Regions from separate parts of the Nonomuraea sp. NPDC051298 genome, predicted to be linked through region 1. Evidence: riboswitches for the same ligand, from Rfam matches in the RefSeq annotation. Region 1 holds a riboswitch; each other region holds the start of a gene.
What was found. A riboswitch is a leader RNA that binds a small molecule or an ion and turns the genes downstream of it on or off. The one in region 1 is predicted to bind cyclic di-AMP.

Region 1 (5,635 bases):
CCCTCATCCTGGCCAGCGCGCGCAACACGGCCCAGGCGCACGCCGCGCTGAAGAACGGCGAGTGGAAGCGTTCCAAGTACACCGGTGTCGAGCTGGACGAGAAGGTCATCGGCATCCTCGGCCTGGGCAAGATCGGCCAGCTCGTGGCCCAGCGGCTGGCGCCGTTCGGCGTCGAGCTGATCGCGTACGACCCCTACCTGCCGCCGGCCCGCGCCGCGCAGATGGGCGTCAAGCTGCTCGCCCTCGAAGAGGTGCTCAAGCAGGCCGACTTCATCACCGTGCACCTGCCCAAGTCCAAGGAGACGATCGGGCTCATCGGCGACAGGGAGCTGCACCAGGTCAAGCCGAGCGTGCGCATCGTCAACGTCGCCCGCGGCGGCATCGTCGACGAGGGCGCCCTGTATGCGGCGATCAAGGAGGGCCGGGTCGCGGGAGCCGGCCTCGACGTGTTCTCCAAGGAGCCGTGCACCGACAGCCCGCTGTTCGAGCTGGACCAGGTCGTCGTCACGCCGCACCTGGGCGCCTCCACGCACGAGGCCCAGGAGAAGGCCGGCACCCAGGTCGCGCGGAGCGTGAAGCTGGCGCTGGCGGGCGAGTTCGTGCCCGACGCGGTCAACGTCGAGGGCGGCGCCGTGGCCGAGGACGTCAAGCCGGGCCTGCCGCTGGCCGAGAAGCTCGGCCGGGTCTTCACCGCGCTGGCCGGCGAGGTGGCCACCAAGCTCGACGTCGAGGTGCGCGGTGAGATCGCCGCCCAGGACGTACGGGTGATCGAGCTGGCCGCGCTCAAGGGCGTGTTCGCCGACGTGGTGGAGGAGCAGGTCACCTACGTCAACGCGCCGCTGCTGGCCAAGGACCGCGGCATCACGGTCGAGCTGGTGACCAGCTCCGAGAGCCCCGACTGGCGCAACGTGGTGACCGTGCGCGGCGTGCTCGCCGACGGGCGTACGGTCTCGGTGTCCGGCACGCTCTCCGGGCCCCGCCAGATCACGAAGATCGTCGAGGTCAACGGCTACGAGATGGAGATCGAGCCGACGGCCCACCTGTGCTTCCTCACCTACACCGACCGTCCCGGCATCGTCGGCGTGGTCGGCCGGCTGCTCGGGGAGCACGGCATCAACATCGCGTCGATGCAGGTGGCCCGGGACGTCAAGGGCGGCAAGGCGCTCATCGCGCTGACCGTCGACTCCGCGATCCCCGCCGACATCGTCGAGCAGATCGTGACCGAGATCGGCGCCGAGAGCGGCCGCTCGGTGGACCTGGAGGACTGACCTCCTGCTCTTCCGTCCTGTCAGGGCCGTCACCCGATCCCGGGTGGCGGCCCTTTCGGCGTCTCAGCATGCGAGATACTAGGACATCCAACGAGATGCCTCGGGTACTGTGGCAGTGATGCGCCAGGTACTCGTACTCATTACCTGCCGCGGCGGGGCCTGTTAGGGCAGGTCGACGGCTCGCCGCGGAGATCGGCGCCTGTGTCGGCCAGTAAGTCCCCCAGTGAGTCCTACGCCCGGTCCGCGAGATCAGGCCCGGTCGGATTCGCGACCGGAGTCCGGCTTCCCCTCCTTTGGAACGCGTCCGCGAGAAGAGATGAGTCACATGTACGAGATGTATGCCTGGAACCGTGCCGAAGACCACGACGACGAGGCGGCCGAGGCCGTGCAGATCGCGCTGGACCGTCGCGACAACGGCGGCGCCCCCCAGAACTCCAGCCGGTAGGGCCCTGCCCCGTCCGTGCCGCTCCTGGTGACGCGGCGGCATGTCCGCACGTCAGGCCGGTGACAGGGGTACCGACACCTCCCTCCACGGATACGCAGAGTGCTGATAGCGTCGCGCTGCGTATTCGTTCGAGGTGGAGGTTCCCCATGTACGCTGCCCTGATCCGGCGCGCCGCCGCAGTCGCCCTGCCCGTCGTGGCCGGCGCGGCCCTGTTCGTCACCCCCGCCCACGCGCAGGCGGCCGAGCTGCACATCGTCAAGCACAACCTGCCCGCGGGCACCACCGAGCGCTGGGTCCTGACGTGCCACCCCGACGACGGGACGCACCCCGACCCGTTCGCCGCCTGCGACCGGCTCCGCCGCATCGGCGGTGACCTGGAGCGGATCAGGTTCCGGCCCGACGTGCCCTGCCCGCGGATCTTCGACCCCGTCCGGGTCGAGATCAACGGCTGGTTCTACGGTCAGCACAAGCACTTCGACGAGCACTACCCCAACCCGTGCTTCGTGGAGAAGATCGCGAGCCCGATCGTGCCCTGACCGGGAGTGATCGCATCCGCGCCGGGGCTTTGATCGACGGCCTGGCCAGGGGTGAGGGAGCACGGGCGGCCCCGTCCGCGCACGGGGCCGCCCGTGGCTTTCCGCGCCGGCGGCCCGTCAGAGGGTGGCCGTGACGATGGCGTCGGCGGGGGTCGTGCGCTCTTCGACCACCTTCGCCCAGAGGCGCACCCCCTTGGGGTCCGGCCGGACCGCGCCCACGAACGCGGTTCTGCGCCAGTCCGAGAGCTTCTCCTCCTTCACCACGTCGCCCGAGTGCGGCGAGTGCACCATGTAGCCGGGCTTGGAGATCATCCCGACGTGGCCCAGGTCGCTGAAGAACACCAGGTCGCCGGGCTTGAGCTGGTCCCAGGAGATCTTCCTGGAGAAGGCCGCGTACTGCTCGTTGGTGGTGCGCGGCAGTTCGATGCCGGCCGCCTCGTACGCCCTGAGCATGAGCCCCGAGCAGTCGTAGCCGCTGTCGCTGGTGCCGCCCCACACGTACGGGATGCCGCGCCTGTCCATGGCGAACTTGAGTGCCGTCTTCCAGGCGGGCTTCGGCGCGCTCTGCGCCCGGATGCGCTTGATGTCGTTGACGGTCAGGGTGGTGGGGTCGTCGTCGGTGTCGGCTTTGGCCGTCGTGTGGGCCTTGGCCGTGCGGGCCTGAGCCGCGGAGTGGGCGTCACCCGTGGTGCGGGCCTGGCCTGCGGTGTCGGCCTGAGCTGCGTCGGCCTGAGTGGCGGTGTCGTCCTGGGCCGTGGTGGCGGCCTGTGCCGCGGGGGTGGCCAGGATGAGTCCGGCGGCTCCCGCCGCCAGGACGATGGCGATACGAGACAGAGCACTGTCCTTCCATGAGGCCGGCCGGGTTAGCTGACGGGCTCGGGCCTGGAAGACAGCCCTACGGCGGTGCCGATTCGCCCCTGGGGCTCAAGTGGGTCCCCGGCTCCACGCAGCGGCTGCGTGAATTAGGCCCGACAAACACTAACGAAACGGTCAAGCAGTCGTAAACCCCCCAAAATCGGGCGTCCAGAAAATGAGATGGAGTGTTCGTCAGACGAGACGAGCCGGTAAGGTACCGCCATGGAGTCGCGTAACATCCGCCTGGCCGTCATCCCCGGGGATGGCATCGGCGCCGAGGTCGTCGCCGAAGGGCTCAAGGTCCTGGAAGCCGTGGGCACGAAGATCGAGGCCACGCACTACGACCTGGGGGCCGCACGCTATCACCGCACCGGCGAGACCCTCCCCGACGCGGTGCTCGACGAGCTGCGCGGCTACGACGCGATCCTGCTCGGCGCCGTGGGCGACCCCAGTGTGCCGCCGGGCGTCCTCGAGCGTGACCTGCTGCTGCGGCTGCGGTTCGCGTTCGACCACTACGTCAACCTGCGGCCGGTCAAGCTCTTCCCCGGGGTGCGGACCCCGCTGGCCGGCGCCACGCCCGGCGACATCGACATGATCGTCGTCCGTGAGGGCACCGAGGGCCTCTACGCCGGCACCGGCGGCGCGATGCGTCGCGGCACGCCGCACGAGATCGCCACCCAGGAGTCGCTCAACACCGCCTACGGCGTCGAGCGCGTGGTGCGTTACGCCTTCGAGAAGGCCCGGTCGCGCCCGCGCAAAAAGCTGACCCTCGTCCACAAGACGAACGTGCTCACCTTCGCCGGCGACCTGTGGCAGCGCACGGTCGACCGGGTGGCCGCCGAATATCCCGAGGTCACCACCGACTACTGCCACGTCGACGCGGCCTCGATGTTCTTCGTCACCCAGCCCGAGCGCTTCGACGTGGTCGTCACCGACAACCTGTTCGGCGACATCATCACCGACCTCGGCGCGGCCATCGCGGGCGGCATCGGCCTGGCGGCCAGCGGCAACGTCAACCCCGAGCGCACCTCGCCCAGCATGTTCGAGCCGGTGCACGGCAGCGCGCCCGACATCGCCGGCCAGGGCAAGGCCGACCCCACCGCGACCGTCCTGTCCGTCGCCATGCTCCTCGACCACCTCGGCCTGCACGCCGAGGCGGCCAGGGTCGAGCAGGCGGTCGCCGCCGACCTCGCCGAGCGACCCGCCGGGCCGGCCGGTCGATCCACCCGCGAGATCGGCGACGACATCACCGCGCGAGTATCCGGCTAGGACCGCCTAGCCCCGAAACGCGCCTGGCGGTCCGAGGAGGACTGCCGGGCGCTTTTGCGTGTTCCCAGCTCAGGCGGCCTTTCGCCGGCTTTTCGCGGGCGACCTCCCCATCGGCCGCTTGTCATCCCATATAGCGAGACAATAGGAAGTACGGACGCCCTCCGGGGCAGGGCTGCCCGCCGTCGAAGGTTCACAGATCCGCAGACAACGGGCAGATTCCGGTAGATTTCGGTAGATCGCAGAGAGAAGGACCGCCGTCATGACCATCGCTCAGAAGCTCAGCATCGACGTGCAGCTATCCGCCAACGCTCGCACCGCGGCCGAGCGCGAGCAGGTACTGGCGGACCCCGGTTTCGGGCAGACCTTCACGGATCACATGATCTCGATCGACTACACCGAGGACCGGGGGTGGCACGACGCCCGGCTCATGCCCTACGGGCCGCTCTCCCTCGACCCCGCCACGTCGGTCTTCCACTACGCGCAGGAGCTGTTCGAGGGTCTGAAGGCGTATCGCCAGCTCAGCGGCTCGATCGTGACGTTCCGCCCGTACGCGAACGCCGCCCGCTTCAACCGCTCGGCCCTCCGCATGGCCATGCCGGAGCTGCCGGAGGAGACGTTCGTCGAGTCGCTCGAAGTGCTCGTCTCGACGGACAAGGAGTGGGTGCCGACGACCGAGGGGCACAGCCTCTACCTGCGGCCCTTCATGATCGCCACCCAGGCGGGGCTGGGCGTCAACTACCCGTCGAAGAGCTACAAGTACATGGTCATCGCCTCGCCGGCGGCCTCGTACTTCACCGGGGGGATCAAGCCCGTCTCCGTCTGGCTGTCCACCGAGTACACGCGGGCCGCCCCGGGCGGCACCGGCTTCGCCAAGTGCGGCGGCAACTACGCCGCGGCGTTCGTCGCGCAGCGGCAGGCCGTGGCGAACGGCTGCGACCAGGTGGTCTGGCTGGACGCCCACGAGCACCGCTACGTCGAGGAGATGGGCGGGATGAACCTGTTCTTCGTCTTCGGCGACAAGCTCGTCACGCCCGCGCTCACCGGCACCCTGCTGCCCGGCATCACCCGCGAGTCGATCCTCGAGCTGGCCGGTGACCTGGGCCTGCGGACCGAGGAGCGCCTGGTCAGCGTGGACGAGTGGCAGGCCGGGTGCGCGTCGGGCGAGCTGACGGAGGTGTTCGCGTGCGGCACCGCGGCCGTGGTGACGCCTGTGGGCTCGGTCAAGGGCGCCGACCGCTCGTGGACGATCGGCGACGGCACGC
Region 2 (5,635 bases), on a different contig from region 1:
GTGGCCGAGTAGCCCTCGTTGAAGATCAGGTAGATGACCTCCAGCACGGACGACAGGCGGCCCGCCAACTCCGCCCCCTGGGGCACCTCGAACGGGATCCCCTTGTCGGCCAGCGTGCGCTTGGCGCGGACGACGCGCTGCGCCACGGTGGACTCCGAGACCAGGAACGCCCGCGCGATCTCGTCGGTCGTCAGGCCGCCGAGCACGCGCAGGGTCAGCGCCACCCGCGCCTCCATCGACAGGGCGGGGTGGCAGGCCGTGAACACCAGCCGCAGCAGGTCGTCCTCGATCTCGTCGACCTCGGGAAGCTCGTCCTCCAGGTCGATGCGGTGGCCGAGTTCGACGAGGTTGCGCTGGAGGCGTTCGTTCCTGCGGATGAGGTCGATGGCGCGGCGTTTGGAGACCGTCATCAGCCAGGCGCCGGGGTTGCGCGGCACGCCGGACTCCGGCCACTGCTCCAGCGCGGCGACCAGGGCGTCCTGTGCCAGCTCCTCGGCGAGGCCGACGTCGCGCACCAGCCCGGCGAGCCCGGCGATGAGCCGGGCCGCCTCGATCCGCCAGACCGCCTCGATGGCGCGATGGGTGTCGGAAGCCGTCACCGGCCCATGAGACCAGCCCCGCCCCTCCCGCCGCAACCCGAGCCGGTGGGACGGGTCACGCGTCGGGGGTGTCCACGCCCAGGCGCTCGCGCAGCGCCTCCTCGCGCTCGCGCTCGTCCGCGGGCATCGAGTCGTCCGGTACGTCCGAGGCGTCGAACACCTGCCACACGTCCAGCCCCACCCCCTCGTGCCCCGGCGGCACCGGCACGCGCAGGGCCCACTCGACGGCCTCCTCCCGCGACTTGACCTGGATCAGCCAGAACCCGGCGATCAGCTCCTTGGCCTCCGTGAACGGCCCGTCGATCACGCTGGCCCGGCCCCCGCTGTAGGCGATCTGCGCGCCGTGCGAGCTGGGGTAGAGCCCCTCGGCCGCGAGCAGCACCCCGGCCTTGGCCAGGGACTCGTTGTAGGCGTGCATGTTGTCCACCAGCTCCTGGCTGGGCAGCGTCCCGGCCTCTGTCTCGGCGTTGGCCTTGCCCACGATCATGAACTTCATCGGTGTCGTCTCCTTCGGGGCGTGGCGGCCTCGGTGGCCGTCCTCGTCGACGCGTCGAACGGCCGGGCCGCGGATCGACACTACGCCGTCGTGGGGTCGTGGGGTCGTGGGGTCGTGGGGTCGTGGGGTCGTGGCGTCGTGTGCGCGGGAACGCGCCGAGCGCGCGGCCCCGGGATGGGGCCGCGCGCTCGGCGGAGGGGGTGGGGGGAGGCGGGTCAGACGGCGTAGTCGGGGTAGCCGTAGCCGACGACCTGCGACTTCGGACGGACGCGCTCCTCCACCTTGCCGTTGCCGGTGTTGCCCTCGACGGTGGAGATGGTGCCGTCCTGGTTGTCCTTCAGCACGAAGCCGACGTGCTCGATGTCGCTCAGCGCCTTGCTGCCGCCCCAGGAGAAGAACACCACGGCGCCGGGCTTCGGGACGGTGCCGAAGCGGTTGTTGGCCGCGAACCACTTGGCGTGGGTCACGGTGTAGGCGTCCCAGCCGATCTGCTGGCGGGCGCCGGTCTGGTCGCCGACCCAGGAGACGAACATCGCGCACCAGGCGGCGTTCAGGTACGCGGCGCGGTTGCCGCCGTCACGGGCGATGGTCTCGGCGGCTCGCTGCGAGGCGGCGTACCACTGCTGGTACTTGGTGCCGCCGCCGTAGGAGTTCTCGGAGGTGCCGATCTGGGACTTGGCCAGGGCCAGGACCTGCTCGGCGGTGACGTTGACCTTGTTCTCGCTCGCCGCGCCGTCCTTATGGGCGGCGACGGCGGCGTCCGGGTGCCTGGCTCCGGTGGCCGCGGCGACGCCGATCGCGGAGTCGGCGCTGGCCGTGACGGCGTGGGAGCCGAGGGCCGTGGCGATGACGGTCGCGCCGACGAAGGTGCTGACGAGGGCGCGGACCAGAGGGCTCTTCGAGGTATCGGTAATACGGTGCTTGGCCATCGAGGGGGTTACTCCTTGCTTCCATGCCGCTTACCGGGTTAGCTGACGGGTTCGGACGTGGAAGCTGCCCTACGGCACCGAAGTGCCGATTCACCCCAAGGAACGTGGGTCCCCGGTTCCGCCCGCAGGCGGATTCAGCGGTCACAGGACGATCCTGTGATCTGTCGTGCGATGGTCGACACAGCCGGACAAACCGGTCATATGCCTCAAGTAGTCATCTAAGGTAATACATGAGGCAAGGGGATGACAAACCCCTAAACGCGATGTCAGTCCAGTTGTCTCCGCGCGGCGGCCAGAAGCCCCATCATGGCAAGGGATTCGTCGAGGGGCATGATCGAGGATTCGGTCTTTCCCTCGGCCACCGCGGCGCGGACCTCGCGCAGCTCACCGGCGTATCCGTTGTCGGCGGGATCGAGCACCAGCTCCTCCGGCTCCATGCCGGGCCCGGTGAGCAGGATCCGCTCCGGCGCCCAGAACGGCGCCGCGAGGTCCGCTCGCATCGATGTCCCGACAACGCCGGCCTGGTTCGGGTAATTCCCCAGCAGCGACGACGCCACGAGCGCGTGCCGCCCTCCGGGGTAGAGCAGGAGCCCGGCCACCTCCGCGTCCACCCCGGTCGGGGCCAGCGAGCCGGTGACGCGCAGCTCGGAGGGCGCGCCCAGGAGCAACTGGGCCAGGCCGAACGGGTAGATCCCCAGGTCGAGGAGGGAGCCGCCGCCCAGCTCCGGCGCCCACAGCCGGTGCGCGGGGTCGTACGGCGCGGCGAACCCGAACGTGGCCTGCACCGACCGGATCTCGCCGAAGCGCGGGTCGGCCGCGATCCGCTGGATGAGGGGGTTGAACCTCATCCACATCGCCTCCATCAGGAACACGCCCGCCTCGCGCGCCAGGCGTACCATCTTCGCCGCGTCGTCCACGGTCGCGGCCAGCGGCTTCTCGCACAGCACGGCCTTGCCCGCGGCGATGGCCGCCTCGGCCACCTCCAGGTGCTGCGCGTGCGGCGTGGCCACGTAGACGGCGTCCACGGCCGGGTCGGCGCACAGCTCGGCGTAGGAGCCGTACGCCGACTCCGCGCCCAGTGTCGAGGCCAGGTCCTGCGCCCTGGTCAGGTCTCTGGATCCGACGGCGGCCACCCGCATACCGGGCTCCGCCACGATCGCCGTGCCCACCCTGCGGGCGATGGCTCCGGTCGCGGCTATTCCCCATGTGAAATCTCGCACGCGGGAGATCGTATATGGAAGGTAAAAAATCAGGTAAAAGAGGTGCTCGTTACTAAGAAATGCTGTCAAATGACACATCGGTCACAGGGGTCACTCACATCATGTTGAACGTCTCCGGATCCGGCCCCAGTCGCAGCCCCTTGTTCAGCGCGCCGATGGCCGCAATGTCCTCGGCGTCGAGAATGAAGTCGAAGACGTCGATGTTCTCGGCGATCCGCGTGGGCGTCACCGACTTCGGGATCACCACGTTGCCGAGCTGAAGGTGCCAGCGGAGCACGATCTGGGCCGGTGTCCTGCCGTACTTGTCCGACAGCACCCCCAGCGCCGGGTCGTCCAGCAGCCCCCTGCCCTGGCCCAGCGGGCTCCACGCCTCGGTGAGGATGCCGTTGGCCTCGTGGAAGGCCCGCAGCTCCCGCTGCTGCAGGTACGGGTGCAGCTCGATCTGGTTGATGGCCGGGGTGATGTCGGTCTCGTCCATGAGCCGGGTGAGCGTGGCGACCGTGAAGTTCGAGGTGCCGATGGCCCTGACCCGGCCGTCGCGGTAGAGCTTCTCCAGCGCCCGCCACGCCTGCACGTACTTGCCGTGCTGCGGCATCGGCCAGTGGATGAGGAACAGGTCCACGTAGTCGAGACCCAGCCGGGCCAGGCAGTCGTCGAACGCCGCCGCCGCGCGGACGTGGTCGGCGTTGCCCAGCTTCGTGGTCACGAAGATCTTCCCGCGCGGCAGCCCGCTCCCGCGTACGGCCCGGCCCACGCCCTCCTCGTTGCCGTAGGCGGCGGCGGTGTCGACGTGCCGGTAACCGGTCTTGAAAGCGGTGGCGACCGCCTGTTCGGCCTCTTCGGCCGGAACCTGCCAGACGCCGTATCCGAGCTGCGGAATTTGCACGCCGTCCGTGTTGAGCATGAGCGAGTTCATACCCTCCATTGTTCACGTCGCGTTTCTGAGCGCTTAAGCCGGTGGGGCTACCTTGGAGCGGTCGTGACGGGCCATCACCCCGCTGGGAGGACAACGAGTGGTCGAACAGGCGTCGGCCTGGGTGGAGTCCCCGCTCCAGATGCTGTGCGCCGTCGAGGCTCACCACGCCGGGCTCCTCGGCCCGGCGACCGCCGTCGTGCCGCGTGCCGGTCTGCGCCCGCTGAAGGCCACCCGGCGCGAGCTGTGCGCCCTCGGGCTGCCCGAGGGGCTCGAGCTGGCCGAGCCGCGCGAACGCATGCCCAGGCGCGTCCAGGCCGTCGGAGACGCCTTCTCCGGCCGGGTGCAACTGCGCTGGCTCATCTCCCGTCCCGGCCACATCGTCATCGTGGACGACGGGCTGGCCACGCTGCGGCTGCTGGAGCTGCTGGCGGCGGGCCCGTACCGGCCGCTGCTGCGCGCCCGCGCCGAGCCGACTCCGCTGCGCAGCGCCCTGGGCCTGGCCGCCGCGCTGCGGCTGCGCCTGGCCAGGGTGTCCGTCTTCACCGCGCTGACCGTGGACGACAAGCTCGAGGAGGCCGTCCGCGCCGCCGGGGTCGACCTCGTCCGCCACGACTTCGCCTGGCTGCGCGCGCAGCCGCCCAGCGCCGAGGGCCCCGCGGAGCGCACGGTCGTGCTCGGCACCTCGCTCGTGCGCAACGGCCTGGTCCACCGCGACCACTACCTGCGCTGGCTGACCGAGCTGGCCGCCCGCGAGCCGCTGGCCTACTACCCGCACCGCCGCGAGGACCCCGTGGACGTCGCGCTGATCCGGGAGCGCCCCGGCATCACCGTCCACGACGCGGGCGCCCCCGCCGAGCTGACGCTGCGCGGCCTGGACGCCGGCCACCGCGTGCTCAGCCTCCCCTCGACCGCGATCACCTCGCTGCGGGTGCTGCTCAGCCCCCGGGGCGTCGCCGTCGAGCCCGTCGACGTTCCCGATGACTGGTGGACCAGCAGGGCAGCCCCCGCCCTGCGATCACATTTGACTGGAGTGTCCGGGTGAGAGTGCTGGCGGTCGCCGACTCCGACTCCTATTTGAAGTGGGCGGCCTGCCTGCTCGGTGACCTGCCTTCGGGCTGCGTGACGGAGCTGGTCGTGGTGCGCACACCGATCGCGCCGTCGCCGGAGCAGATCGCCGCCGCCGTGGGCGGGCGCGAGGTGCCGCCGGTGCTGTCGGCGCGGTCCGTACGCCGGCTGGCCGAGCGTACGCAGCCCGACGTGATCCTGCTGGCCTGCACCGGCCCCGTGGTCGACGTGCTGGTGGCCGACGTGCTCGACGAGCTGCGGCCACGGCCGGTGTTCGTCAGCGGGCTGCCGGGCATCTCGGTGCCGGCCACGGAGAAGGCGTGGCTGTTCCGCAGCGGCTGCGACCTGTTCGTGGTGCACAGCGAGCGGGAGGTGGCCGAGTTCTCCGAGATCGCCGCCCGGCTCGGCGG
Region 3 (5,635 bases), 200 kb from region 1:
GTGGGCGGGTGGTCGTCCATGAGCGACTCCATGGCCGCCCGCCAGTCCTGGGTGCCGTTGACCTGGAGTGCCACCTCGCGCATGCGGGCGTCCAGCTCCGCCCAGGCGGCCCGGCCCTTCTGATGCAGCTCGGCGGCGCCGTAGCCGAGCAGCTCGCGCTCGCGCAGCAGCGTGGAGTAGAGCCGCTCCCCCATCCGCCAGGTGCCGCCGCACTCGAAGCCTTCGAGGAACGTCACGAGCGAGTCGAACGCCTGCGCGGCCGGCTCGGCGGCCTCGGCCAGCTTCGCGCGCAGGGCCTCGTCCTCGACCATGCCGGGGATGGTGCGGGTCAGCAGGTTGCGGCCGGTGCGCGCCTGGCCCAGGCCCCGCTTCACCAGCAGCGGGGCGGCGAGGTCGGGGTCGAGGTTCTCCCGGCAGGCCGCGAGCACGCCGGGCACCTCGGCCAGGCGCGACAGGGCCGAGGCCACCAGTTCGTGCTCGGGCTTGAGGCGGCGCTGGAAGGGGGCGTACATCGAGGTGAAGATCGCGGAGAGGTAGGCGGCCGGGTCGCGCCGCCAGTGGGGCCAGGACGCGAGCGCGATCGAGCCCCTCAGCTCCGACAGAACGAGGTCTCTGTCGATCGCGTCGTCCGGCGTGGGGGCCTCGGTGGCCGAGAGGCGTTCGAGCCAGAGCACCTGTTCGCGCTCCTGGGCCTGCCATCCGGAGGCGGTGAGATCGCCGAGTGTGTGATCGTAGCCGTCGGCGCCCAGCGAGGCGGCGACGACGGGACGGGAAGAAAAGTACCACTTAAGAAACTCGTCCACCGATGCACAATATCCTGGGCCAATGCCCCTGCAGATGACCGGAGCGCTAGGCGATCCTGACCTTATCCGCCTCCCCTGGGAGGTCCCCCTGCAAGACTGGCCACAGCACCATCTGGTGGACCTGCCACGCGGCATCTCCCGGCACGTGGTGCGCTTCGCCCGGCTGTCGGGCAAGGTCTACGCGATCAAGGAGATCAGCGAGCGGTACGCCAGGCGGGAGTATCAGCTCCTGTGGGACCTGGCCAGGCTCGACGCGCCCGCCGTGGAGCCGGTCGCGTACGTCACCGGCCGCGAGGACGGGCTCGACGCCGCGCTGATCACCAGGCACCTGCAGTTCTCGCTCCCCTACCGCGCGGTCATGTCGGGCACCCTGCGCCCCGACACGCTCACCCGGCTGCTCGACGCGCTGGCCGTGCTGCTGGTGCGGCTGCACCTGAACGGCTTCTTCTGGGGCGACTGCTCGTTGTCCAACACGTTGTTCCGGCGTGACGCGGGAGCGTTCGCGGCGTACCTGGTGGACGCGGAGACCGGTGAGATGCACCCGATGATCAGCGAGGGGCAGCGGCTGGGCGACATCGACACCGCGCACACGAACATCTTCGGCGAGATGCTCGACCTGGAGGCCGGCGGGCTGCTGCACCCGTCGATCGACCCCATGGAGACGGCCGAGGACGTCGTCGCCCGCTACCACCGCCTGTGGAACGAGATCAACGAGAGCGAGATCATCGACGAGGTCGACTGGCACCGCGTCGAGCACCGCATCCGGCGGCTCAACCTGCTGGGCTTCGACGTGGCCGAGATGATGGTCCGGCGCAAGGTCGGCACCGGACGGCTGATCGTCCGGCCCAAGGTCGTGGACGCCGGCCACCACCAGCGGCGGCTGCTCCGGCTGACCGGTCTCGACGTCGAGGAGAACCAGGCCCGGCGGCTGCTCAACGATCTCGACGGGTTCCGGGTGGCCAAGGGGCTGCGCCACGAGGACGAGGCCATCGTGGCGCACCGGTGGCTGGCGGAGGTGTTCCAGCCGACGGTCGAGGCCATCCCCGTCGAGCTGCGCGGCAAGCTGGAGCCCGCGCAGCTCTTCCACGAGATCCTCGACCACCGCTGGTACCTGTCGGAGCAGGCGGGCTCCGACGTCGGGCTGACCACGGCGGTGACGTCGTACGTGGGCAACATCCTGGTGCACAAGCGCGACGAGCAGGCGCTGCTGCCCGACGAGCCCGCCCCGTAGCCCGGCTGGGGAGGGCGCCGGGTCAGGCGGAGGTCAGCTTGGTGATCTCGGCGACGATGGCGGGCCACAGGGCCGGCGGCAGGTCGTGCCCCATCCCCGGGTACGTCACCAGCCGCGCCCCCGGGATCGCCGCCGCCGTGGCCCGGCCGCCGGCCGGCGGGACGAGCGGGTCGGCCTCCCCGTGCAGCACGAGCGTGGGCACCCGTACCCCGGCCAGCAGCTCCGTACGGTCGCCCGAGGCCATGATGGCGGCCAGTTGCCGCGCCGTCCCCGCCGGGTCGAAGCAACGGTCGTAGGCCAGCCCGGCCCGCGCGACGATCTTCTCCCGGTCCAGCTCGTAGCCGGGTGAGCCGATCGTCGACCAGGTGCGTACGGCCTGCTCCAGCACCGCCGCGCGATCGGCGGGCGGCCGGCTCATCAGGACGGCCGCCGCGGCCTCGGTGGGCGGGGCCACGGAGGGGCCGGGCGTGGACATGATCGAGGTCAGGGTCAGCACCCGCCCGGGGTGCCGGATGGCCAGCGTCTGGGCGACCATGCCGCCCATCGAGGCCCCGACCACGTGGGCGGCGGGCAGGCCGAGGGCGTCCATGAGCGCGGCGGTGTCGTCGGCCAGGTCGTCCAGCAGGTACGGCGCGGGCGCCCCCGCCGAGGGGACGCCCAGGTCGTGGAGGTGCGTGGACAGGCCCGCGTCGCGGTTGTCGAACCGCACGACGTGGTGTCCCTGCTCCACCAGGAGTTCGCAGAGCGCTTCGTCCCACTGGATGAGCTGGGCGCCGAGGCCCATGATCAGGAGCAGCGGGCGTCCTTCTGGAGAGCCGAAGCTCTCGTAGGCGAGGTCGATGCCGTTCGCGGCTACGCGGTTCGTCACGGAGACCAGAATGTCATTCTGGTTCGGGCGGCGTAAAGCAGGGCCCGCGCTCACGATGGGAGGAGTCTCAGCGCACGAGGAGGGGACGGAGGCGGTCGCTGCCGAGCAGCGCGGCGCCCGCGGCGGTCAGGGTGCCGGCCACCAGCACGGTGCTCACGGAACCGCCCTGGTTCTCCACCCCGTCACCGGCCGCGTCGCCGTCGACCGCCGGGGGCTCCTGGTCGGCCGGAGGGGTGGCCGGGTTGTTGTCGCGCTCGGACCAGGCGCCGGTCGAGAACGGCACCGGGTGGTTCTTCTTGCCCACCCCGTCGCCCCACTTGGTGATCACGTAGTCGAGCTCGATGTGGCCCTGGCCGCCGACGCCGTCCACGCCGAGGGTGTCGGCGTTGAAGCTGCCGCCGGTCAGGTCGGCGAACGTCTTGGCGTCGAGGTCCAGCATGATCCCGCGGTTCGACGGTTCGCCCGGCCCGCGGTCGCCCACGAAGAAGGGCGCCTTCTTGCCCTTGTAGACCACGTAGCCCTCGGTCAGGAGCGGCCAGCTCGGGCTCGCGGCCAGGCCCTTCTGCATGGGTTTGCCGCTGGCGGGCAGGCCCGTGTCGCCGGCGCGGCCGGAGGAGTCGTCCCAGAAGTACGAGGCCGTGGTCGACCCTTTGAGCAGGATCTTCTCGTTGTCGGCCGAGTCGGCGTGGGCGGCGGTGCCGACCAGGACGAGCGCGCCGACTGCGATGGCGGTGAGGATGGCGAGGGAACGCAGACCAAAACAGGCAATCATGGAACAGCAACACCCTTCACGGGGGGACAGGGAGGTTGCGCCCGCAAAACGGCACAGCGGGGCACAGCGCTGGGCGTTGACTACGCGGAGCGCACGATGCGTACCTGAGGAAGGGGGCCGTTCAGTTGGCGGCCGTCAGCAAGCGGTCTGGGGGTACGACGCGCTGGTGCATGGGGTATGTCCTCTCCATCACGCCTACCGGGTTAGCTGACGGGTTCGGGCGTGGAGATGCCCTACCGGCACAGGCCGGATTCGCCCCAAGAGGTGGTTCCCCGGCTCCCGAGGGGGTTCGGGATTCGGCGCCGGCCGGCTGCCCTTCTGGGTAAGGACTAGGTCACCGGCTGGTAATGGCGATTACTGTAATGACGGAACCGGACATTGCCAACGTTTCATCATGAATCGGACAAAAGATCTACCTTTGACCGGGAAGAAAAAGGGGGCACGGCATCCCGTACCCCCGGAGAACTCCAGCCTCAGCCGCCGCTCTTGCGCCTGAATGATCTTTTACTCGCAGCCGGACCGTGCGCCCCGTGGATCTTCGATGGGTCGCCGCCCCTGCCACCCGCGCCCGAGCCCGCGTGCTGGCCGCGCTTGCGCTCCAGCGCCTCGCGGAACTTGCGCTTCATCTCGTCCTCGGGAGTTTCGCTGACTTCCGGCTCCGGTGTATCCGCCATGAGGACCTCCAAGGTATTGGGGACAAGTCACAGCTTCGCACGGCACCGCTCACGACGCGAAACCGGCCTCGACCTTGGAGTGTGGCGTGGCGGGCGTACGCAGCCGGTTGTTCGGCAGCGCCACCAGCGCCACCAGGGCGATCACCGCGCCCGCCACCCCGAGCGCGGGGATGACCACCGCGGCCGCGGAGGCGTGCGCGGCCGCCAGACCGTGGACGGGCCAGTTCGGACGTGATGCGCGGCAGCGCCGTGCCCACGATCGTCTGGTCCAGCATCGCCAGGAACATCCCGCCGAGCACGGCGAGCAAGATGAGGCCATTGCCCTTGCTGTCAGTTTTCACCTGTGAAGAGTGATAGGTAAGTCTTGACATGTCAACTTTTCGATATGCTGGCGGGCATGTCCCTACGGATCGCCCTGCTCGGGCTGCTCTCGGCCGTCGGCCCCGCGAGCGGCTATGACCTGGCCAAGAAGTTCGAGCGCTCGCTCAACCACGTCTGGCAGGCCGGGCACACGCAGATCTATCCGGAGCTGGTGAAGATGGCCGCCGACGGGCTCGTGGCGGTCGAGGCGGAGGGGGCGAGAGGGCGCAAGATCTACACGGTCACCGCCGAGGGTGAGCACGAGTTGCGTACGTGGATGGTCGAGCACGCGCCCGCGAGGGCGGTCCGCAGCGAGATCGCGCTTCAGGCGTTCCTGCTGCCGCTGATGGCGCGGGACCAGGCGGTCGGGGTGGTCGAGCGGATCAAGGCGGAGTTCGAGGCGCGGCTGGAGACGCTGGACTGCGAGCCGCGCGACCGCTTCGGCCGGTACGCCCTCGACCTGGGCCTCGCCCAGGCCCGCACCGGCATCCGGTGGGCCGAGGAAACCCTGGCCGACCTCAAAGACCACCAGTAGCCCCGCCGACGGCGCCTTACTCCACACCTTTGCCGCGCGGCGCCTGTGCGGACGGGGGTCAGGGCAGTCGCGACTCAGTCGGCCTTCGCCGCGCGGCGAAGGCGGTAGGCGCTCGCCTTGGCGCGATTCTGGCACGACAGGCCACAGAACCTGCGGGAGGCGTTGCGCGTGCTGTCGAGGAAGACCCGCTCGCAGTTCGCGGCCTCGCAGGACCGGAGTCTCGCCCCCTGACCGACTCCGATCACCATGGCCAGGGCGGTGGCCGCGTCCGCGACCCAGGCGTCGACCAGGCTCGCGTCCGCGCGATGGAAGGCCAGGACGGGGGGCCCGTCCGGTCGGCCGTGCAGGTTGGGGACGGCCGCATGCCGCACGAGCAGCCGATTGAGACCTTC
Region 4 (5,635 bases), on a different contig from region 1:
CGGCGAGGAGGCGCTCGCCCAACTGCCCGAGATGCCGGACCTGATCGTCGGCTGCACCGGCGGCGGCTCGAACTTCGCCGGCCTCGCCTTCCCTTTCCTGCGCGAGAAGCTGGCCGGCCGGATCGGCACGGTGTTCCGCGCGGTCGAGCCGGCCGCGTGCCCGTCGTTCACGCGCGGCGCGTACGCCTACGACTTCGGCGACACGGCCGGGTTCACGCCGCTGCTCAAGATGCACACGCTGGGGCACACGTTCGTGCCCGACCCGATCCACGCCGGGGGGCTGCGCTACCACGGCATGTCGCCGCTGCTGTCGCACATGTACGAGCTGGGCCTGTTCGAGGCGGTCACCCGTGCCCAGAACGAGTGCTTCGCGGCCGGGGTCCGCTTCGCCAGGACCGAGGGCATCGTGCCGGCGCCCGAGCCCACGCACGCGCTGGCCGAGACGATCGCCGAGGCGCTGCGGTGCAAGGAGAGCGGCGAGGAGAAGGTCATCCTGACCGCGCTGTGCGGTCACGGCCACTTCGACCTGGGCGCGTACGACCGCTATCTGGCCGGGGAGCTGGACGACTACTCGCTGCCTCAGGAGCGCATCGACCGGGCGCTCGCCGAACTGCCGGGGTGACGGCCGCGGGGAGGTGGCCGCTTCCCTGGGGAAGGGCGGCCACCGGCCCGTCATCGCGCCGTGGGACGCTTGCCGTGGTTCGCCTTCTTCTTCTTGCGGGCCTTGCCCTTGCGTGCTCGCCTGGCCATGTGCTCGCCTCCGCTGATCGATACGGGCTGATCGGTACGGCGTGAAGCTCCCAACGTCCCTCGCCAAGAGGGTCAGTGCAAGCGCGCCGCACGACCTAACATTCCCCAACAATTCCGTGTCATAATTTGGTGGAATCTGTTGGAAGGAGTGGGCGTGCTCGCACAGCAGCGTCAGCAGACGATTCTCGAACGCGTGCGCAGCCACGGCGGCGTCCGGGTGGCCGACCTCGTACGCGAGCTGGGCGTCTCCGACATGACCATCCGCCGCGACCTCGAGGTGCTGGCCGAGCGCGGGCTGCTGGAGAAGGTGCACGGCGGCGCGACCGCCCTGGGCCCCGGCTCGACCGAGGAGCCCGGCTTCACCGCCAAGTCCGCCCGCCAGCAGCAGGAGAAGGAGGCCATCGCGCGGCACGCGGCCAGGCTCGTCCGGCCGGGCACCGCCGTGGCGCTGTCGGCCGGCACCACCACGTGGGCGCTGGCCCACCACCTGGTCGCCGTGCCCGAGCTGACCGTGATCACCAATTCGATCCCGGTCGCCGAGGTCTTCCACCGCAACCCGCGCGCCGACCGCACCGTCGTGCTGACCGGCGGCGTGCGTACGCCGTCCGACGCCCTGGTGGGCCCGGTCGCCGTGGCCGCGATCCGCCGCCTGCACGTGGACACGCTCTTCCTGGGCGTGCACGGGATGAGCGTGCGGGCCGGGTTCACCACGCCCAACCTGCTGGAGTCGGAGACCGACAGAGAGCTGGTCACGGCGGCGAGCCGGCTGGTCGTCCCGGCCGACCACACCAAGTGGAACACGGTGGGCATCAGCACCATCGCCGAGCTGAGCGAGGCCGACGTGGTCATCAGCGACGCCGGGCTGCCCGAGGAAGCACGTACCGAGCTGGCCGAACGGGCCGGAGAACTGATCATCGCGGAGGGCTCGCCGTGAAGCGCACCATCACCCACCTGGCCGACGGCCGGGAGCTGATCTATTTCGACCGGCGCGACGACGCCGACCGGAGCGCGATCGACCGGCGCACGCTCGATCCCCGGCCGGTCGCCTCCGAACTGCGCTACGACCCGCTGACCGAGGAGTGGATCGCGATCGCCGGGCACCGGCAGACGCGTACGTTCCTGCCGAGCGGTGGCACGGCCGAGTGCCCGCTGTGCCCGTCGTCGCCCACGCGGCCGTCGGAGATCCCGGCGTACGACTACGACGTGGTGGTCTTCGAGAACCGGTTCCCCTCCTTCTCCGGAAATTTCGGGGCCTATGGGGAGGCGGGCGGGCTGAGCGAGGTCCGTCCGGGGGTGGGGCGGTGCGAGGTGGTGTGCTTCACCTCCGACCACTCCTCCTCCTTCTCCAGGCTCTCCGACGCCCAGGTGGCGCTGGTCATGGAGGCGTGGGCCGACCGTACGGCCGAGTTGTCCGGGATCGACGGCGTGGAGCAGGTGTTCTGCTTCGAGAACCGGGGTGAGGAGATCGGCATCACGCTGGCCCACCCGCACGGCCAGATCTACGCCTACCCGTACGTCACGCCCAGGACCAGGCTGCACCTCGGCGCGGCGGCGCGGCACCGGGGGCCGGGCAACCTGTTCGCCGACGTGCTGGCCGCCGAGCGCACGGCGGGGACGCGGGTGGTGGCCGCCAACGAGCTGTGGACGGCCTTCGTGCCGGCCGCCGCGCGGTGGCCGTTCGAGGTGCATCTCTATCCGCACCGGCAGGTGCCCGACCTCGCGGCGCTCACCGAGCAGGAGCGGGCGGCGTTCGCGCCGCTGTACACCTCGGTGCTGCGGGCGTTCGACGGGCTGTTCGGGGTGGTGATGCCGTACGTCTCGGCCTGGCACCAGGCGCCCGTGCGTACCGGCAGGGAGCTGGCCTATCTGCACCTGGAGCTGTTCAGCATCCGGCGGGCGGCCGGCAAGCTGAAGTACCTCGCCGGGTCGGAGTCGGCGATGGGGGCGTTCGTCAACGACGTGCTGCCGGAGGAGGCCGCACGCATGCTCCGATCACAAGTAGATCACTAATAGATTTCTACTTAAGGTCGCATTACCGGTGATCTACCACTAATATCCCGATATGCACCGGCCGTAACAGCCGTTGCGTGCCTAATCCCGGGCGCCGTGCCCGGGAGCCGGGGACCCAATCACACCCGGGGTGAATCCGCTCAGGCGGTAGGGAAACGCAGCTCCCATACCCGAACCCGTCAGCTAACCCGGCCGGCAGAGGGAGAGGAAACATCCACGTGGCGGCTTCGTCCCCCGCGAGTCTTGCCATCGGTCTCATCAGCGCCATCGCCGTCGCCGCCCTCCCCGCGGCCCCGGCCTCGGCGTCCACCTCACCGTCGATCAGGGTGTCGGCCGCCCCCAAGCCGACGGAGGCCCAGCTCCGCGCCCAGCTCAAGGAGCTGAACGCCAAGGTCGACAAGCTCATCGAGAAGTACAACCTCAAACGCGTCGAGCTGGCCAAGGCGCAGGAGGCCGCCAAGACGGCCCAGGCCAAGGCGGCGGCCGCCGAGCAGGCCGTGACCACGGCCGAGCAGCGGGTCGCCGAGATCGCGCGCCTGCGCTACCAGACCGGCGACCTGTCGCTGACCTCTTTCATGCTCCCGACCGACGCTGCCAGCGCGGCCCTGCTCGAACAGCTCACCGCCGAGCAGCAGGCGGTCGTGGACAGCGTGGCCAAGGCCCGCGACGAGAAGAAGAGAGCCAGCGAGGAGGCCGCCGCGCTGGCCTCGCGGATCAAGTCCGACACGGCCGAGGTGGCCGGCCAGCGCGACGAGGCCGAGGACGTCATCAAGGACATCAGGAAGAAGCTGGAGGACCTGGTGCCGTACGGGACCGGGCGCAACTCCGACGGCTCCTGGGCGCCCGAGCTGCCGAACGGGTCCGACAACATCACCGCGCGGACCCGGCTGATGAAGGAGCAGCTCGACAAGAACTTCGCGCTGCCGTTCGCGGTGGGGTGCTTCCGCTCGGGCTCGAGCGGCGAGCACCCGCTCGGCCGCGCCTGCGACTTCATGATGAGCACGGGCGGCTCGATGCCCAGCGACGCCAACAACGCGCTCGGCGACCGGATCGCCGAGTGGGCGCTGAAGAACAAGGACAAACTCGGCGTCAAGTACGTGATCTGGCGGCAGCGGATCAACCAGGGCTCCGGCTGGAGCACGATGTCCGACCGCGGCAGCATCACCGAGAACCACTACGACCACGTGCACATCTCGATGTACTGATCGCGGCCTGCGACAGGGAGGTCAGGGCAGGCGTTCGACGAGCGACTTGGGTGCGATGTGGCGGTAGGCGTCGGTGACGAGCTCCGCCACCTCGTCCCAGTCGATCAGCGGGACGTCGAGGTAGACCCCCAGCCACCCCCGGTGCCCCACGTACGGCGGGCGGAAGAACCGCTCGGGCGCCTCCGCCACCAGCTCCTCCTGCACCCCGGCGGGCGCGGCGCACCAGAAGGCCAGGCGGTCGTCGTGATGGTGGTCGGCGAACATCACGAACGTCTTCTTCCCCCGGACGAACCACGTCGGCTCCCCATGGGAGAGCCGTTCGGTGGTCTCCGGCAGGGCCAGGCAGAGGGCCCGAAGCCGGTCGACGGTGTCCACGGCGGCCTCAGTTCGTCAGCGTGAGCGGGTTGACCAGGTCGGCGTAGACGAGCAGGCCCGCCATGATCATCATCACGATCGCGATCGCGTACGTCAGCGGCAGCACCTTGGCGATGTCCACGTAGCCGGGCTCGGGCCGCCGCATGACCTTGGCGTAGGCCCGCTTGATGCCCTCCCAGAGCCCTCCGGCGATGTGACCGCCGTCGAGGGGCAGCAGCGGGATGAGGTTGAACATGCCGATCGCCAGGTTGAAGCCGGCCAGCAGATTGACGAAGATGGCGATCTTCTTCTCGGTGGACAGGTCGGAGGCGAGGATCTCACCGCCCATGCGACCCGCCCCGACCACGCCGACCGGGCCCTCGGGGTCGCGTTCGTCACCGGAGAAGGCCGCGTGCCAGACGCCGACCATCTTCTCCGGCAGGTTGAGCAGCGAGGCCGCCACCCGGCCCGTCAGCTCGCCCATGTAGCCGACGACCTGGCCGATGCTCTGCCTCTCCATGACCTCGGTGGGCAGCACGCCGAGGAAGCCCACGTTCTTGTCGATCTTGCTGGGGTCTTCGGCGTTGGGCCGGTCCTGGACGATGAGCGTGACGTCGAGGGTCATCGGCTTGTCGTCGCGGACGATGCCGACCTGCACCGCGCCGGCGCCGTGGGAGCGGATGAGGCGGGTGGCCTGGTCCCAGGAGCCGATCTGCTGGCCGTTGAAGGAGACAATGCGGTCGCCGGGCTTCATGCCCGCCTGGGCGGCCGGCGTGGGCCTGTCGGCGGCGGTGCACTGCGTACGCTGCTCGGAGATCGGGATCACGCACGTGTTGGTGTCGGGCGAGACGATCGGGGCCCAGGTGGGCAGGCCGATGCCGACCAGCAGGATGCTGAAGAAGACGAAGGCGAGCACGAAGTTCATCGCCGGGCCGCCCGACATGATGATGACCTTCTGCCACCACTTCTTGCGGTAGAAGACCCGGTCTTCGTCGCCCGGCCGCACCTCTTCCTGCGCGGCATCGCGGGCCGACTCGATGAGCCCCTGGAACGGGCCGGTGGCATTGCTCCTGAGCTTGGTGGGGTCGTCGCCCGGGCGCGGCGGCAGCATCCCGATCATGCGGATGTAGCCGCCGAACGGGATCCACTTGATGCCGTACTCCGTCTCGCCCTTACGCCGTGACCAGGCCGTCGAGCCGAAACCCACCATGTACTGGGTCACCCTGACCCCGAAGATCTTGGCCGGCACCAGGTGGCCGAGCTCGTGCAGCGCGATGGAGAACATCAGCCCGAGCAGGAAGAGGATGATCCCCACG

Region 2: another riboswitch for cyclic di-AMP. It lies ahead of ACZ6S0_RS29860 (CHAP domain-containing protein); the one in region 1 lies ahead of ACZ6S0_RS17975 (C40 family peptidase).
Region 3: another riboswitch for cyclic di-AMP. It lies ahead of ACZ6S0_RS18970 (hypothetical protein); the one in region 1 lies ahead of ACZ6S0_RS17975 (C40 family peptidase).
Region 4: another riboswitch for cyclic di-AMP. It lies ahead of ACZ6S0_RS52380 (coiled-coil domain-containing protein); the one in region 1 lies ahead of ACZ6S0_RS17975 (C40 family peptidase).

Annotation. Positions count from the first base shown of each region.
Region 1 is NZ_JBVJIM010000005.1:220,751-226,385, forward strand. It holds gene serA (phosphoglycerate dehydrogenase) at 1-1,268, shown strand, start outside; gene ACZ6S0_RS17970 (SSI family serine proteinase inhibitor) at 1,860-2,249, shown strand; gene ACZ6S0_RS17975 (C40 family peptidase) at 2,367-2,771, opposite strand; gene ACZ6S0_RS17980 (hypothetical protein) at 2,770-2,913, shown strand; cyclic di-AMP (ydaO/yuaA leader) riboswitch at 3,087-3,228, opposite strand; gene ACZ6S0_RS17985 (3-isopropylmalate dehydrogenase) at 3,327-4,373, shown strand; gene ACZ6S0_RS17990 (branched-chain amino acid aminotransferase) at 4,633-5,635, shown strand, end outside.
Region 2 is NZ_JBVJIM010000011.1:312,413-318,047, reverse strand. It holds gene ACZ6S0_RS29870 (RNA polymerase sigma factor) at 1-599, opposite strand, end outside; gene ACZ6S0_RS29865 (YciI family protein) at 655-1,095, opposite strand; gene ACZ6S0_RS29860 (CHAP domain-containing protein) at 1,311-2,024, opposite strand; cyclic di-AMP (ydaO/yuaA leader) riboswitch at 2,037-2,174, opposite strand; gene ACZ6S0_RS29855 (Gfo/Idh/MocA family protein) at 2,291-3,244, opposite strand; gene ACZ6S0_RS29850 (aldo/keto reductase) at 3,339-4,160, opposite strand; gene ACZ6S0_RS29845 (hypothetical protein) at 4,258-5,202, shown strand; gene ACZ6S0_RS29840 (DUF6716 putative glycosyltransferase) at 5,199-5,635, shown strand, end outside.
Region 3 is NZ_JBVJIM010000005.1:421,340-426,974, reverse strand. It holds gene ACZ6S0_RS18985 (DUF885 domain-containing protein) at 1-803, opposite strand, end outside; gene ACZ6S0_RS18980 (DUF4032 domain-containing protein) at 826-2,034, shown strand; gene ACZ6S0_RS18975 (alpha/beta fold hydrolase) at 2,057-2,902, opposite strand; gene ACZ6S0_RS18970 (hypothetical protein) at 2,970-3,674, opposite strand; cyclic di-AMP (ydaO/yuaA leader) riboswitch at 3,852-3,986, opposite strand; gene ACZ6S0_RS18965 (DUF5302 domain-containing protein) at 4,148-4,348, opposite strand; gene ACZ6S0_RS18960 (hypothetical protein) at 4,398-4,526, opposite strand; gene ACZ6S0_RS18955 (PadR family transcriptional regulator) at 4,746-5,243, shown strand; gene ACZ6S0_RS18950 (CGNR zinc finger domain-containing protein) at 5,318-5,635, opposite strand, start outside.
Region 4 is NZ_JBVJIM010000052.1:14,199-19,833, forward strand. It holds gene ACZ6S0_RS52360 (TrpB-like pyridoxal phosphate-dependent enzyme) at 1-622, shown strand, start outside; gene ACZ6S0_RS52365 (50S ribosomal protein bL37) at 673-750, opposite strand; gene ACZ6S0_RS52370 (DeoR/GlpR family DNA-binding transcription regulator) at 905-1,684, shown strand; gene galT (galactose-1-phosphate uridylyltransferase) at 1,681-2,760, shown strand; cyclic di-AMP (ydaO/yuaA leader) riboswitch at 2,829-2,972, shown strand; gene ACZ6S0_RS52380 (coiled-coil domain-containing protein) at 2,979-3,965, shown strand; gene ACZ6S0_RS52385 (MmcQ/YjbR family DNA-binding protein) at 3,987-4,340, opposite strand; gene ACZ6S0_RS52390 (M50 family metallopeptidase) at 4,348-5,635, opposite strand, start outside.